Modestobacter italicus: one gene and its partner. Each later gene encodes a partner of the first gene's protein in a complex. Links are inferred from orthologs where the notes say so. Each region holds a gene or a part of one and is shown on either strand. Other genes may lie near its edges.

Evidence for each region.
Region 2: the proteins of MODMU_RS02715 (region 1) and MODMU_RS19045 are in contact, whole or in part, in a cryo-EM structure (PDB 8Z1Y), measured with the Escherichia coli proteins. The link is inferred for Modestobacter italicus from one-to-one orthologs.

What each region holds. Positions count from the first base shown.
Region 1 is NC_017955.1:562,295-570,346, reverse strand. Bases 2,001-4,921 are described here. They hold MODMU_RS02715 (ABC transporter permease), read right to left. Parts: upstream 4,051-4,921; coding sequence 2,950-4,050; downstream 2,001-2,949. Other genes in these bases: MODMU_RS02710 (ABC transporter substrate-binding protein), read right to left, coding at 4,179-4,921; MODMU_RS02720 (ABC transporter permease), read right to left, coding at 2,001-2,948. Outside these bases: MODMU_RS02730 (winged helix-turn-helix transcriptional regulator), read left to right, coding at 1-194; MODMU_RS02725 (dipeptide ABC transporter ATP-binding protein), read right to left, coding at 229-1,917; more of MODMU_RS02720, read right to left, coding at 1,914-2,000; more of MODMU_RS02710, read right to left, coding at 4,922-5,840; MODMU_RS29900 (TPM domain-containing protein), read right to left, coding at 6,015-8,052. UniProt on the Escherichia coli protein: Part of the ABC transporter DppABCDF involved in dipeptide transport. Responsible for the translocation of the substrate across the membrane.
Region 2 is NC_017955.1:3,994,628-4,000,308, forward strand. The notes cover bases 21-2,852. They hold MODMU_RS19045 (ABC transporter ATP-binding protein), read right to left. Parts: upstream 2,046-2,852; coding sequence 996-2,045; downstream 21-995. Other genes in these bases: MODMU_RS19040 (ABC transporter ATP-binding protein), read right to left, coding at 21-999; MODMU_RS19050 (ABC transporter permease), read right to left, coding at 2,048-2,852. Also shown: more of MODMU_RS19040, read right to left, coding at 1-20; more of MODMU_RS19050, read right to left, coding at 2,853-2,929; MODMU_RS19055 (ABC transporter permease), read right to left, coding at 2,926-3,885; MODMU_RS19060 (ABC transporter substrate-binding protein), read right to left, coding at 3,971-5,536. UniProt on the Escherichia coli protein: Part of the ABC transporter DppABCDF involved in dipeptide transport. Responsible for energy coupling to the transport system.

The DNA of each region.
Region 1 (8,052 bases):
ACGGCCCCACCCTGGACGTGACCGGCGGGAGCGGACCGGTCGACCTCGCCTTCACCGCGGGCCCGGGCATCCACCGGCTGATGACCGGCGAGCTCGCCCCGGAGCGGGCCATCGCGACCGGCGTGGTCGAGGTGCTGCGCGGACGGGGCGACCTGCTCGACCGCTTCGCGGACACCTTCCACCTGGCCGCCTGAGCCGGGCCGGGGCGCAGCGGCCCCGGCCCGGTGGTCAGTCGGTGGCGCGCAGGGCGTTCCACTCGGTGCGGCGGCGGGCCTGCTCGTCGGGGTCGGGCACCGGGAGCGAGGCGAGCAGCCGCTGGGTGTAGGAGTGCTGCGGCGCCCCGAGCACCTCCGCGCCGGTGCCCTCCTCGACCAGCTTGCCCCGGTAGAGGACGGCGATCTTGTCGGCCAGCAGGTCGACGACGGCGAGGTCGTGGCTGATGAACAGCGCCGCGAACCCCAGCTCCTTCTGCAGCTCGTCGAAGAGCTCCAGCACCCGGGCCTGCACCGAGACGTCGAGGGCCGAGGTGGGCTCGTCGGCGATCAGCAGCTCCGGCTGCAGCGCCAGCCCGCGGGCCAGGCTGGCGCGCTGCCGCTGCCCGCCGGACAGCTCGTGCGGGTAGCGGTCGCCGAAGTGCTTCGGCAGCTGGACCGCCTCCAGCAGCTCGTCGACCCGGGCGCGGGCGGCGCGCGGGTCCTTGGCGCGCTTGTGCACCACGAGCGGCTCGGCGACCGCGTCGGCGATGGTGAGCAGCGGGTTGAAGCTGGACGCCGGGTCCTGGAAGACGAACCCGATCCGCTCGCGCACCGGCCGGAACGCGCGCTCCTTGAAGCCGTTCATCTCCGCGCCCAGCACCTGCAGCGACCCACCGGTGACCTTGGTCAGCCCGGCCATCGCGCGGCCGATGGTGGTCTTGCCGCTGCCGCTCTCCCCGACCAGGCCGAGGACCTCGCCCGGGCGGATGGAGAAGCTGACGCCGTCCACGGCGGTGAAGTCCGGCTGGCGGAGCCGCCCGGGGTACACGATCCGCAGGTCGCGGGCCTCGACGACCGGTGCGACCTCCGCCCAGCCCGGCGCCCGCCGGGCCGCCCGCTCCCGGGTGTGCGCGACACCCTGGCCCAGCCGCGGCACGGCGGCCAGCAGCTGCTGGGTGTAGGGGTCCTGCGGGGCGCTGAACAGCGTCCGGACGTCGGCCTGCTCGACGATCTCGCCCTGGTACATGACCGCCACCCGGTCGGCGAGGTCGGCGACCACGCCCATGTTGTGGGTGATCAGCACGATCGCGGCGCCGAAGTCGTCCCGGCAGCGGCGCAGCAGCTCGAGGATCTCGGCCTGCACGGTCACGTCCAGCGCCGTCGTCGGTTCGTCGGCGATGATCACGCCGGGGTCGAGCACGAGCGCCTGGGCGATGACGATGCGCTGCTTCTGCCCGCCGGAGAACTGGTGCGGGTAGTGGTCGATCCGGTGCTCGGGGTCGGGGATGCCGACCCGGCGCAGCACGTCGACCGCCTTGGCCCGGGCCTCCTTGCGGCTGAGCTTCCCGTGCGCGCGCAGCCCCTCGATGATCTGCCAGCCGACCGGGTAGACCGGGTTGAGCGAGGTCGACGGCTCCTGGAACACCATCGCGGCGTCCTCGCCGCGCACCTCGCGCAGCGCCGCGCCGCGCAGCGGGACGACGTCCTGGGAGCTGCCGCCGTCCCTGCTGGTCAGCACCACCGCACCGCGCACCCGGGCGGTCTCCGGGAGCAGGCCGAGGATGCTGCGCGCGGTCACGGTCTTACCGCTGCCGCTCTCGCCGACGATGGCCAGCACCTCGCCGGCCTGCACCTGGAGGCTGACCCCGGAGACGGCGTCGACGGTGCCGGCGTCGGTGGCGAAGGAGATCTGCAGGTCGGTGATGTCGACGACGGCGCTCACCCGCCCCACACCCCGCCCACGGCGATGTCCGTGGCGACGACCGCGCCACCGGGCTCGACGGTGCCGGCCGGCGGCGGTCCGTCCGCGGCCGCCCGGCGGCTGCGCAGCCGCGGGTCGGCCAGGTCGTTGAGGCTCTCCCCGACGAGGGTCAGGCCGAGCACGGTCAGCACGATCGCGACTCCCGGGAAGATCGACGTCCACCAGATGCCGCTGGAGACGTCGGCGATGGACTGCTTGAGGTCGTAGCCCCACTCGGCCGCCGAGGTGGGCTGGATGCCGAAGCCGAGGAAGCCCAGCCCGGCGAGGGTGAGGATCGCCTCGGAGGCGTTGAGGGTGAGGATCAGCGGCAGCGTGCGGGTGGCGTTGCGCAGCACGTGCCGGGCCATGATCCGCCAGTTGCTGGCCCCGATCACCCGGGCCGACTCGACGAACGCCTCGGACTTGATCCGGACCGTCTCGGCCCGGACCACCCGGAAGTACTGCGGGATGAAGACGACCGTGATCGAGATGGCTGCCGCGAGCACACCCCCGATGAGGCTGGACTGGCCGCCGCTGATGGCGATGGCCACGACGATGGCCAGCAGCAGCGACGGGAAGGCGTAGACCGCGTCGCAGACCACGACCAGGAGCCGGTCCAGCCAGCCGCCGAAGTAGCCCGACACCAGGCCGAGCAGCACGCCGGCGACGACGGACAGCAGGACGGCGATGACGATGACCGCCAGCGCGGTCCGGGTGCCCCAGATGACCCGGGAGAGCACGTCGTACCCACCGACCGTCGTCCCGAGCAGGTGGTTGCCCGAGGGGCGCGCCTGGGAGCCGAACGGGCCGTTCGCGTCGCGCAGCTGGTCGTACTCGTACGGCGCCAGCAGCGGCGCGAAGACGGCGGTGAGCACGAAGACGCCGGTCAGCACCAGCCCGGCAACCAGCATGCCGCGCTGCAGCCCGACGCTCTGCCGGACCTGCTTGACCAGCGGCAGCCCGCGCCAGGTCCGCTTCCGGACCGGGCTGTCCACGGTGGTCGCGGTGGCCATCTCAGTACCTCACCCGGGGGTCGATGAGCGCGGCGATGATGTCGACGATGAAGTTGGTGACGGCGACGATCACCGCGAGCAGGGCGACGATCCCCTGCACCGCCACGAAGTCACGGGCGGAGAGGTACTGGAACAGCTGGAAGCCCAGGCCCTTCCACTCGAAGGTCGTCTCGGTCAGCACCGCGCCGCCGAGCAGGACGGCGATCTGCAGGCCGATGACGGTGATGATCGGGATGAGCGCCGGCCGGTAGGCGTGCTTGCGCAGCAGCCGGGACTCGGACACCCCGCGGGAGCGGGCCGCCTCGACGTACCCGGAGCCGAGGGTGCCGATGACGTTGGTGCGCACCAGCCGCAGGAAGATGCCGGCGGTCAGCAGGCCGAGCGCGATTGCCGGCAGGACGGCGTGCTGCAGCACGTCCTTGACGGCCTCGGGGTCACCGAGGCGGATCGCGTCGAGCAGGTAGATGTTGGTCGGGTTGTCCATCGTGGCGAACTGGATCTCGGTGCCGGTGGAGGCCCGCCCGGCAACGGGCAGCCAGTCCAGCCACACCGAGAAGACCAGCTTGAGGACCAGCCCGGCGAAGAACACCGGGGTGGCGTAGCAGAGGATCGCGAAGACCCGCAGGACCGCGTCGGGGTACTTGTCCCGGAAGTAGGCGGCCAGCAGGCCCAGCGGGATGCCGACGATGAACGCCACGATCAGCGCGTAGAAGACGAGCTCGAGGGTGGCCGCGCCGAAGGTCTTGAGCACGTCCAGCACCGGCCGGCGGTCGCTCAGGGTCGTCCCGAAGTCGCCGTGCGCGATGTCGCCGAGGTAGGAGAAGTACTGGGAGATGAGCGGCCGGTCGTAGCCAGCGGCGCGGATGCGCTCGGCCAGCTGGTCGGCCGGCAGCCGGCCACCGAGAGCCGCGGTGATCGGGTCGCCGGTGGTCCGCATCAGGAAGAAGACGGCCGTCACCAGGATGAAGATCGTCGGGAAGATCAGCAGGAAGCGGATCAGCAGGTAGCTGCCGAGGCCGCCACCGCTGCGCGTCCGTTCCGCCGGGGCGTCGCCCGTGGGGTCGGTGGAGCCGGCGGTCAGCTCCGTCGTGGTCGTGGTCATCGCTCCCAGTCCATCAGTACGGCTCCCCGGCCGGTGCGGCAGGGCCGGACGTGCGGAGCCCCGGGCGACCCGCGTCGTGCGGGTCGCCCGGGGCCGTGTGCGGTGTCGATCAGCCGGTCAGCGGCTGATCAGCCCTTGGACAGGACGCCGTAGCGGAACTTGAAGGACGCGTCCAGCGTGTCCTCCGTGCCGCTGACGTCGGTACCGACGACGGCGACCTGGGATCCCTGCAGGTAGGGGACGGTGGCCAGGTCCTTGGCGACCTCCGTCTGCACCTGCTCGATGAGCTGCTGGCGGGCGGCCGGGTCCGTGGCCGTCACCTCCTGCTGGATGAGCGCGTTCACCGCGTCGTTCTGGTAGTGGTTCTGCAGGAACGCGGTGCTCTCCGGGGTGTTCAGGAAGAACGGCGTCAGGTAGTTGTCGGCGTCGGAGAAGTCCGGGAACCAGCCGAGCTGGTAGGCCGGGTAGACGTCGGCGACGCGGTCCTTGGAGTACTGCACCCACTCGGTGGTCTGCAGGTTCACGGTGAACAGGCCGCTGGACTCCAGCTGGTCCTTGATCAGCGCGTACTCGTCACCCGAGGACGGCCCGTAGTGGTCGCTGGAGTACTGCAGGCTGAGCTCGATCGGCGTGGTCACGCCGGCCGCGGCCAGCCGCTCCTTGGCCTTGTCGACGTCCGGGCCACCGTTGCCGTCGCCGTAGGCGTCCTTCAGCGGGGTGATGGCGCCGGTCAGGCCCTCGGGGACGAAGGAGTACAGCGGGGTGTAGGTGCCCTTGTAGACCTGGTCGGCGAGCTCCTGCCGGTCGATCAGGTCGGCGACCGCCTGGCGCACGGCCAGCGCCTTGGCCGGGTCGGCCTCCGGGGTGGTCGCGCCGAAGGGCTGGGTGTTGAAGTTGAAGGTGATGTAGCGGATCTCCCCACCGGGGCCGTCGATCACCTGCACGTTGTCGTTGCCGCGCAGGTCGGCGATGTCGGTGGCCGAGAGGCTGCGGAAGGCGACGTCGATGTTGCCCTCCTGGATGTCCAGCTTCAGGTTCGAGGCGTCGGCGTAGTACTTGACGTTGACCGTGTCGGTCTTCGGCGCGCCGAGGACACCCTGGTAGTCGGGGTTCGCCTCGTAGGAGACCAGGTTGTTCTGGTCGTAGTTGGTGATCGTGTACGGGCCGGCGAAGGACTCGCCCGCGACGATGTCGGCGTCCGGGGTGAGCGCGTCGGCCGACAGCACCTCCTCGTCGACGATCGGGCCCACGTTGGTGGACAGGATCTGCGCGAAGGTCTGGTCGTTGCCGACCTTGAGCTTGAACACGACCGTGGTGTCGTCCGGCGCCTCGACGCTGGCGAGGTTGGCCAGCAGCGAGGCCGGGCCGTTCTCGTCGTTGATCGTCAGGATGCGGTCGAAGCTGAACTTGACGTCCGAGGAGGTCAGGTCGTGGCCGTTGACGAAGGTCAGACCGGGCTTGAGCGTGACCGTGAAGTCGGTCGGCGAGGTGAACTCGGCGGACTCCGCGATGTCCGGCTGGACGTCGGGGTTGCCCGGCGTCGTGTTCATCAGGAACGGGTAGACCTGGTTCATCACCGCGAACGAGCCGTTGTCGTAGGCGCCGGCGGGGTCGATCGTGGTGATCTTGTCGCTGGTGCCGATCGTCAGGCTGCCGCCGCCGCCCGAGCCGCCGCCGCTGTCGCCGTCGTCGCTGCTGCCGCCGCCGCAGGCGGCCAGCGCGAGCGCTGCCGCCGTGATGCCTGCCGTCGCGACCAGCGTGCGCCGGCCGTTCCTGGACACGGAGTTCATCCGCTACCTCGATCTCGTGGGAGGCGGCCTGCGGGCGCACGGTGGCGCAGCACCGCAGCCGCCAGTGGCCATCGGAAGTCCATGACTAACACACCGGTCCCACGGTGTGAGAAGCGCGGATGAGGCTGTGATCGTGTTGTGACCACGGCCGGACGCCGGTGTGGTGCGGGCCGCTCAGAAGCGGCCGCCACCACCGTGCCGTCCCCGGCTGCCCGACCCGCCGAAGCTGCCGCCGCCGCCACGGCCACCCCCGCCACGGCCGCCACCGCCGAGGCCCCCGCCACCGAAGCCGCCACCGAACCCACCGCCACCGAACCCACCGCCACCGAAGCTGCCGCCGCCGAACCCGCCGCGGGAGCCGCCGGCCAGGATGCCGCCGAGCACCAGGCTGCCCAGGTCGACCCCGGGCCCGCGGCCGTACCCGCCTCCGCGGCCGCCGCCGTACGCCGGGCCGCCGTAGCCGGGGCCGCCCGGCCCGCTGGACCACTGGTCCACGTCGGCCTGGGCCAGGTCCAGGGCCTGCTGCGCCAGGGTGGCCGCCTGCTGCGCGTCGCGCAGGGCACCGACCGGGTCCCCGGGACCGTTCGCGACGGCGGCGTCCAGCCGCCGCTGGGCCTCGGCGAGCCGGGTGCGCGCCTCCGGACCGATGGCGCCGCGCCGGGTGCTGATGAAGTCCGCCGCCGCGTCGATCGTCGACCGGGCGGTGAGCACGGTCTGGTCCAGCGCCGCGGTGGCCCGGCGGGCCTGGGTGGCGGCGTCACGGGCGCCGGCGAGGGCCTGGTCGAGGGCGCCGTCGGCCTCCTCCAGCTGGCGCACCACCGCGAGCGGGTCCGGTCGCTGGCCGCCGGCCACGGCACCGGTGGCGGCGAGCGCCGCCTCCGCGCGGGCCACCAGGGGGCCGAGACCGGTGGGGTCGCCGGGGGTGCTGGCCAGCAGGGAGCGCGCCTCGGCGAGGTCCTGCTCGGTCTCGGCCCGGACCGCGGCGAGCCGGGTGGGCGCCGCCTCGAGGTCGGCGGCCAGCCGGCCGATGCCGTCGAGCAGCGTGCCGCTCTGCGCGACGGCGTCCTCGGCGACCCGCAGCGAGCCGACCGCCTGCCCGGCCTGCCCGGCCTGGACGTGACCGCGGGCCTCCTCGACCTCGGCGGCGGCCGCCTCCAGCCGGGCCCGCGCCTGGGCGACGTTGTCCGCGACCGGCGCGAGGGCCGAGTCGGCGAACCGCTGGCGCAGCGCGGCCAGCCGCTGCTCCTCCTGCGGCAGCCGGGCCTGGAGGGCGGCCACCTGCGGCGTGAGCCGGTCCAGCGCCTGCGGTGCGGTGCGCTCCAGGTCGCGCAGCTGGTCGAACGCCGCGGCCTGGGCGTCCAGCCGCGCGTCGGCGGCACCGGTCAGCCGGAGCACCTCCGCGAGCATCCGGCGCTTGGTCGGCTCGTCCTCGGGGATCTCGTCGTCCAGCTGCTGGCGGAGGGTGAACGCCTGCTGCATCTCCGACTGCGACTGCGCCAGGGCCTCCGCGAACCCCGCGACCGGCTCGTCGCCGTACTGGGCGCGGGCGAAGTCGAGCTCGAGCGAGGAGGTGCGGACCGCCTCGTCGACCTCCAGCAGGGCGCCGCTGGCCCGGAAGGTCAGCTGCTCGGTGGTCTCGTCCGGGAACGGGTCGGCGGCCCGGGCTGCGGCCACCTGCTGGGCCGCGGCCTGCTTGCGCCGCCTGCGGTTGCGGGTCAGCACGTAGCCGCCGCCACCCACGACGGCGATCGCCGCGATGACCCCGAGCGCCGCTCCGCCACCGCCGGAGCCGTCGTCCCCGCTGGGCCCGACGTCTCCGCCCAGCCCGTCGGCGACGGCGACGACCGCGCCCTCCCAGTCGCCGGCCGACAGCTCCGGCTCGACGTCGGAGGTGAGGAACTCGTCGATCTCCGCCTCCGACTGCGGGACCGCGTTGCCGACGGAGAGCCCGTAGAGGCCGTCGTCGACGGCGACCGCGAAGACCGCGTCCTCCGATCCCAGTCCGGTCGCCGCGGCGGTGGCGTCGGCCCATGCCTGGCCGTCCTGCCCGTCGAAGCTGTCGACGAAGACGACGAACAGCTGGACACCGGCGTCGGACTCGACGCTGTCGATGGCCGACTGCGCCTCGGCGGGGTCGTCCAGCACCCCGGCGGCGTCGGTGAGCTCCCGGGTCAGGTCGCTGGGCGGCGAGGCGGCCGCGGTGCCGGTGACC
Region 2 (5,681 bases), 3.4 Mb from region 1 along the record:
CAGCTCGTCGGCCTTGAGGCACGCGCTCTCGTGCGCGGGGCCGACGGCGAGCAGCGGGGGGTCGTTCTCACGGCAGACCTCGCTGGCCAGCGGGCAGCGCGGGTGGAACCGGCAACCGGCCGGGACGTCGTAGGGGCTCGGCGGCTCGCCGTCGACCTCGAACCCGTCGTTGACGCTGGTCTCGGTCATCCGCGGGATGGAGTCGATCAGCGCCCGGGTGTAGGGGTGCCGGGGCTCGGTGAACAGCTGCGCGGTCGGTGCCACCTCGACGATCCGGCCCAGGTACATCACCGCGACCCGGTCGGCCAGGTGCTGCACGACCGCCAGGTTGTGCGCGATGAACAGGATCGACAGCCCGAGCTCGGTGCGCAGCGTGGCGAACAGCTCGAGGATGGTCGCCTGCACCGAGACGTCCAGGGCGGACACCGGCTCGTCGGCGATGAGCACCTCGGGCCGGACGGCCAGCGCCCGGGCGATCGCCAGCCGCTGCCGCTGCCCGCCCGAGAACTGGCTGGGGTAGGCGGTGAGGACGTCCTCCTCCAGGCCCACCAGGTTCAGCAGCCGCACGCTCTCGGCCCGCACCTCCGCGCGGGGCACGATCCGGTGCAGCAGCAGCAGCTCGGACAGCATCCGGCCGACCGGGATCCGCGGGTTGAGCGAGGAGTACGGGTCCTGGAACACCATCTGCACCCGGCGCGAGGACTCCTTGGTCCGGGAGGCCGGCGCCGGCTCCCCGGCGATGGAGACGTCGCCGCTGGTGGGGCTGGTGCTGCCGACCAGGATCTTGGCCAGCGTCGACTTGCCCGAGCCGGACTCGCCGACCAGGGCCAGGATCTCGCCGGGCCGGACGTGCAGGTCGACGCCGTCCAGGGCCTTGAGGGTGCCGGCCCGGCCGGTGGCGAACCGGGAGAGCAACGACGTCCCGGGCCCGTACGCCTTGGTCAGCGCGCTGACCCGGAGCACCGACGCTTCCACGTTGCCGGTCGTCGTCCCGGTCATGCCAGCACCTCGTCGTCCAGCCGGTCGCTCTCGAAGCAGGCGGCCATCCGGCCGGGGACCACCTCGGCCAGCGGGGGCATCGCCTCGGTGCAGTGCGGGCGCACGTAGCCGCAGCGCGGCGCGAAGGGGCAGCCCTCGGGCCGGTCGGAGACGTTGGGCGGGAAGCCCGGGATCGGGATCAGCAGCCGGTCGGGCCGGTCGAAGTCCGGCGCGGACTCCAGCAGCCCCCGGGTGTACGGGTGCCGCGGCTGGCGGAAGGTGTCCTTCACCCGGCCGGACTCCACGATGTGCCCGGCGTACATGACCGCCAGCTCCGAGCAGGTCTGGTTCACCACGGCCAGGTCGTGGGTGACGAAGACCAGCGACGTGCCGGTGTCGTCGCACAACTTCTCCAGCAGCCGGAGCACCTGCAGCTGGACGGTGACGTCCAGGGCGGTGGTCGGCTCGTCGCACAGCAGCAGCCGCGGACCGCACGAGACGGCCATCGCGATCATGATCCGCTGGCGCAGCCCACCGGAGAGCTCGTGCGGGTAGGCCCGGGCCCGGCGGACCGGGTCGGGGATGCCGGTGCGGGCCATCATCTGCACGGCGAGCTCGCCGGCCTCCTTGGCCGACAGCCCGAGGTGCCGGCGCGGGCCCTCGGCGATCTGGTCACCGACCCGCACCACCGGGTTCAGCGCCGTCATCGGCTCCTGGAAGATCATCGCGATCTCCGGGCCCATCAGCATCCGGCGCTTCTTGGCCGGCATGGCCAGCAGGTCGACGCCGTTGTACTCGACCCGTCCGCTGAGCACCTCGACCGGCTTCGGCAGCAGCCCGGCGATCGCCCGCAGGGTCAGCGACTTGCCCGACCCGGACTCGCCGACGATGCCCATCCGCTGGCCCGGGTCGACGTCGAAGGAGACGCCCTCGACGATCGACACGGTCCGGTCGCGGGAGGGCCGGACGCCGATGCTGAGGTCCTCCACGCGCAGCAGCGGGACGCCCGGCTGGATCGGCGCGTGCGCGCCCCGCCGGGCGACGGTCTGGGCGGTGGCACCTGACACGGTCACTTCCTCCGCTCCGGGGAGAGCTGGTCGGACAGGCCGTCCCCCAGCAGGGAGAGCCCGAGGCTGGTGACCACGACGGCCAGCCCGGGGATGGTGGCCTGCAGCCACTGGGTGGTGATGAACTCCTGGCCGTCGAGGATCATCGAGCCCCACTCGGCGGTCGGCGGCGCGATGCCCAGCCCGAGGTAGCCCAGGGTGACGATCGCCAGGATGTCCATGACGATGTCGCTCATCGCGTAGATCAGCGCCTGGGACATCACGTTCGGCGCGATGTGCCGGACCAGGATCCGGCTGTGCGACATGCCGCCGAGACGGGCGGCGACGACGTAGTCCTGCTTCTTCGCGACCAGCAGCTCGCCGCGCATGATCTTGGCGTAGGCGACCCAGGAGACCGCGGCGATCGCCAGGTAGATGCTCTTCTCGCCGCTGCCGAACACGAACACCAGCACGATGACCAGCACGTAGAACGGGAAGGCGAAGAAGACGTCGACGACGCGCATGACGATCGCGTCGAACCAGCCGCCGAAGTAGCCGGCCAGCGCGCCGAGCACCGAGCCGACCACGAACGGGATGAGCACGGCGAGGAAGCCGATCCGCAGGTCGACCCGGGCGCCGTAGAGCAGCCGGGTGAGCACGTCGCGGCCGTACTTGTCGGTGCCCAGCCAGTGGTCGGCGCTGGGTGAGAGCAGCGCGTTCTGCAGGTCCTGCTCGATCGGGTCGTAGGGGGTCAGCAGCGGTGCGAGCACCGCGGCCAGCACCAGCAGCCCGACGATGACCAGGCCGGCCACCAGGGTGCCGTTGCGGTACCAGGCCTTCAGCGAGCGCGACCGGGCCGGCCGGCGCATCGCGCGGGTGGCCGTCGCCACCGCCGCCGTGGTCATGCGCGCTCCTTGCTGGACAGGTCGACCCGCGGGTCGATGAGGGTGTAGACGACGTCGGTGAGGATCCCGACGACGATCACGAACAGCGCCACGAACAGCGCCACGGCCTGGATGGTCGGGAAGTCGCGGGAGAAGATCGCGTTGATCATCAGCGAGCCCAGGCCGGGGACGGCGAACACCTTCTCGATCACCAGCGAGCCACCGACCAGGTAGCCGAGGTTGACGCCGATGATCGAGACCGTCGGGATGGCGGCGTTGCGCAGCACGTGCCCGCGGAACAGCGAGACGCCGGCGGCGCCCTTGGACCGTGCCGTCCCGACGTAGTCGGCACCCAGCACGTTGATCGTCGAGGCCCGCAGGCTGCGGATCGTCGTCGGCGACATGGCGATGGCCAGGGTCAGCGCGGGCAGGAACAGGTAGTAGGGGTGCTCGGCGGGGGTCTGGCCGTAGCCGCCGACCGGGAAGGCGCCGGCCTTCACCGCGAGCAGCAGGATGAGCATGATGCCGACCCAGAACTGCGGCATGCCCTGGCCGATGAGGGTGAACACCCGCACCAGCACGTCGCGCACCCGGCCCGGCGCCGTCGCGGCGAGCGCGGCGAGCGGGATGCTGATCACGAGCGAGAGCACCAGCGCGAACGCCAGCAGCGACAGCGTGATCGGCACCGCCTGGGCGACCAGGTCGAACACCGGCCGCTGGTAGGTGAGGCTGTCCCCCAGGTCACCGTGCAGCAGGCGGCCCAGGAAGATGAAGTACTGGTCCCACAGGGGCTTGTCCAGCCCCAGCTGGGCGTTCAGCGCCGCCACCCGCTCGGGGGTCGCGGTCTGGCCCAGGATGGTCAGCGCCGGGTTGCCCGGCAGCAGGTGGACCATGAAGAACACCACGATCGTGACCCCGATGACCACCGGGATCGACTGCAGCAGCCGGATCGGGATGAACCGGAAACGGTCGAGCACGCGCCCATCTCCTCGTCGGTTGGAGCGTCGGGTGGACCCGGGTGGTGGGCGCCGCGGTCTGCGCCGCCCACCACCGGGCCGTCGGTCACTCGGACTTGGAGACGTCCTCCAGGTGGTAGTTGCCGAGCGGCGTGACCTCGAAGCCGGACACCTTGTCGCTCATCGCGTAGGCGTAGGGCGAGTAGTAGAGGTAGGCCGCGAACGCGTCGTCGGCGACCTTGGCCTGCAGCTGCTCGTACAGGTCGGCCCGCTTGGCCTCGTCGGTCTCCGCCTGCGCCTGCTTGTTCAGCGCGATGACCTCGGGGTTGTTGTAGTTCGTGTAGGCCGAGTTCGAGCCGCCCTCGGGGTCCACCGCGAACGACGTCCACTCGTCGGGGTCCGGGATGTCCATCGTCCAGCCGAGGATGATCATGTCGAAGTCCTGGGCGTTGCGAGCGGCGCGCACCGCGGTCGCGTCCAGCGAGTTGATCTTCAGGTCGATCCCGAGCTCCTTGAGCTGGGACTGCATGATCTGCGCGACCGACACCTGGTTCGGGTCACCGGCGTTGATCAGGATGCTGGTGGAGAACCCGTTGGGCTGCGAGGACTGGGCGAGCTCCTCCTTGGCCTTGTCCAGGTCGAACGACGGGGCGTCGGGGTTCTTGGCGTAGTACGGCGTCCCCGGGGAGAGCAGCGAGTCCGCGGCCTCGCCGTTGCCGAAGAGCACGGTCTTGACCATGGCCTCGCGGTCCAGGGCGTAGGCGATCGCCCGGCGCACGTGCACGTCCTCGAACGGCCCGCGCAGCTGGTTGAAGGCGACGTAGTCGATCCGGGTCGACGGGAACGCCGTGGCGGTGATGCCGGGGGCGTCCTTCAGCGAGCCGAAGCCGGACCAGTCCGGGAACTCGTCGATGTCGATCTGGCCGCCCTGCAGCTGCAGCTTGCGGGTGTTGGCGTCCGGCACGACGGTCCAGGTGACGCTGTCCAGGTACGGGCCGTCACCCCAGTAGTCGGGGTTCTTGTCGACCTTGACGTACTGGCCCTGCTTCCACTCGTTCCACACGAACGGGCCGGTGCCGACCGGCGCGGTGTAGAACTCCTCGGCCGTCTTGCCGCCGTAGTTCTCGGGGATGATCGCGTTGCTGAACAGCGACAGGTCGGCCAGCAGCGGCGCCCAGGCGTACTTCAGCTTGATGGTGACCGTGCTGTCGTCGGTGGCCTCGACCGTGTCGATCGCGGCGTTGATGAAGCCCCAGCCGTCGGCGCCGGTCTTGGTGTCCTCGTCGATGGAGAACTTGACGTCTGCGGCCGTCATCGGGTCGCCGTTGGAGAACGTCACGCCCTCGCGGAGCTTGATCGTGTAGGTCAGCTCGTCGTCGCTCATCGTGTAGTCCGACGCGAGCCACGGCTCCACCTCGGTGCCGTCCTGGCTGACCATGAACAGCGGCTCCATGATCTGTTCCATCACGTAGATCGAGCTGTTGTCGAACGTGGTGGTCTTGTCCATGGAGAGGATGTCGGCCTGGCGGGCGATGGTCAGGTCGCCGCCCTCGGTCGGTGCGCCGCCGCCGGCGGCGCCGGAGTCGCTGGAGCTCCCGCCCCCGCACGCGGTGAGCGCGAGCGCGGCGACCGCCGCGACCCCGACCGACCTGATCCGTGTTGCACGTGTCATCGACTGCCTCATCGTTCTGCCCGCCGCGGCGGGAGGGTGGGGAGTGATCTGGCCGGCCCGATCGGCCGGGACCGGGGGCCCGGAGGCCTTCGTCCGTCCGGGTGGGGCGACCGTAGCGTTCATTACATTGGCAGGCCAGGATTTC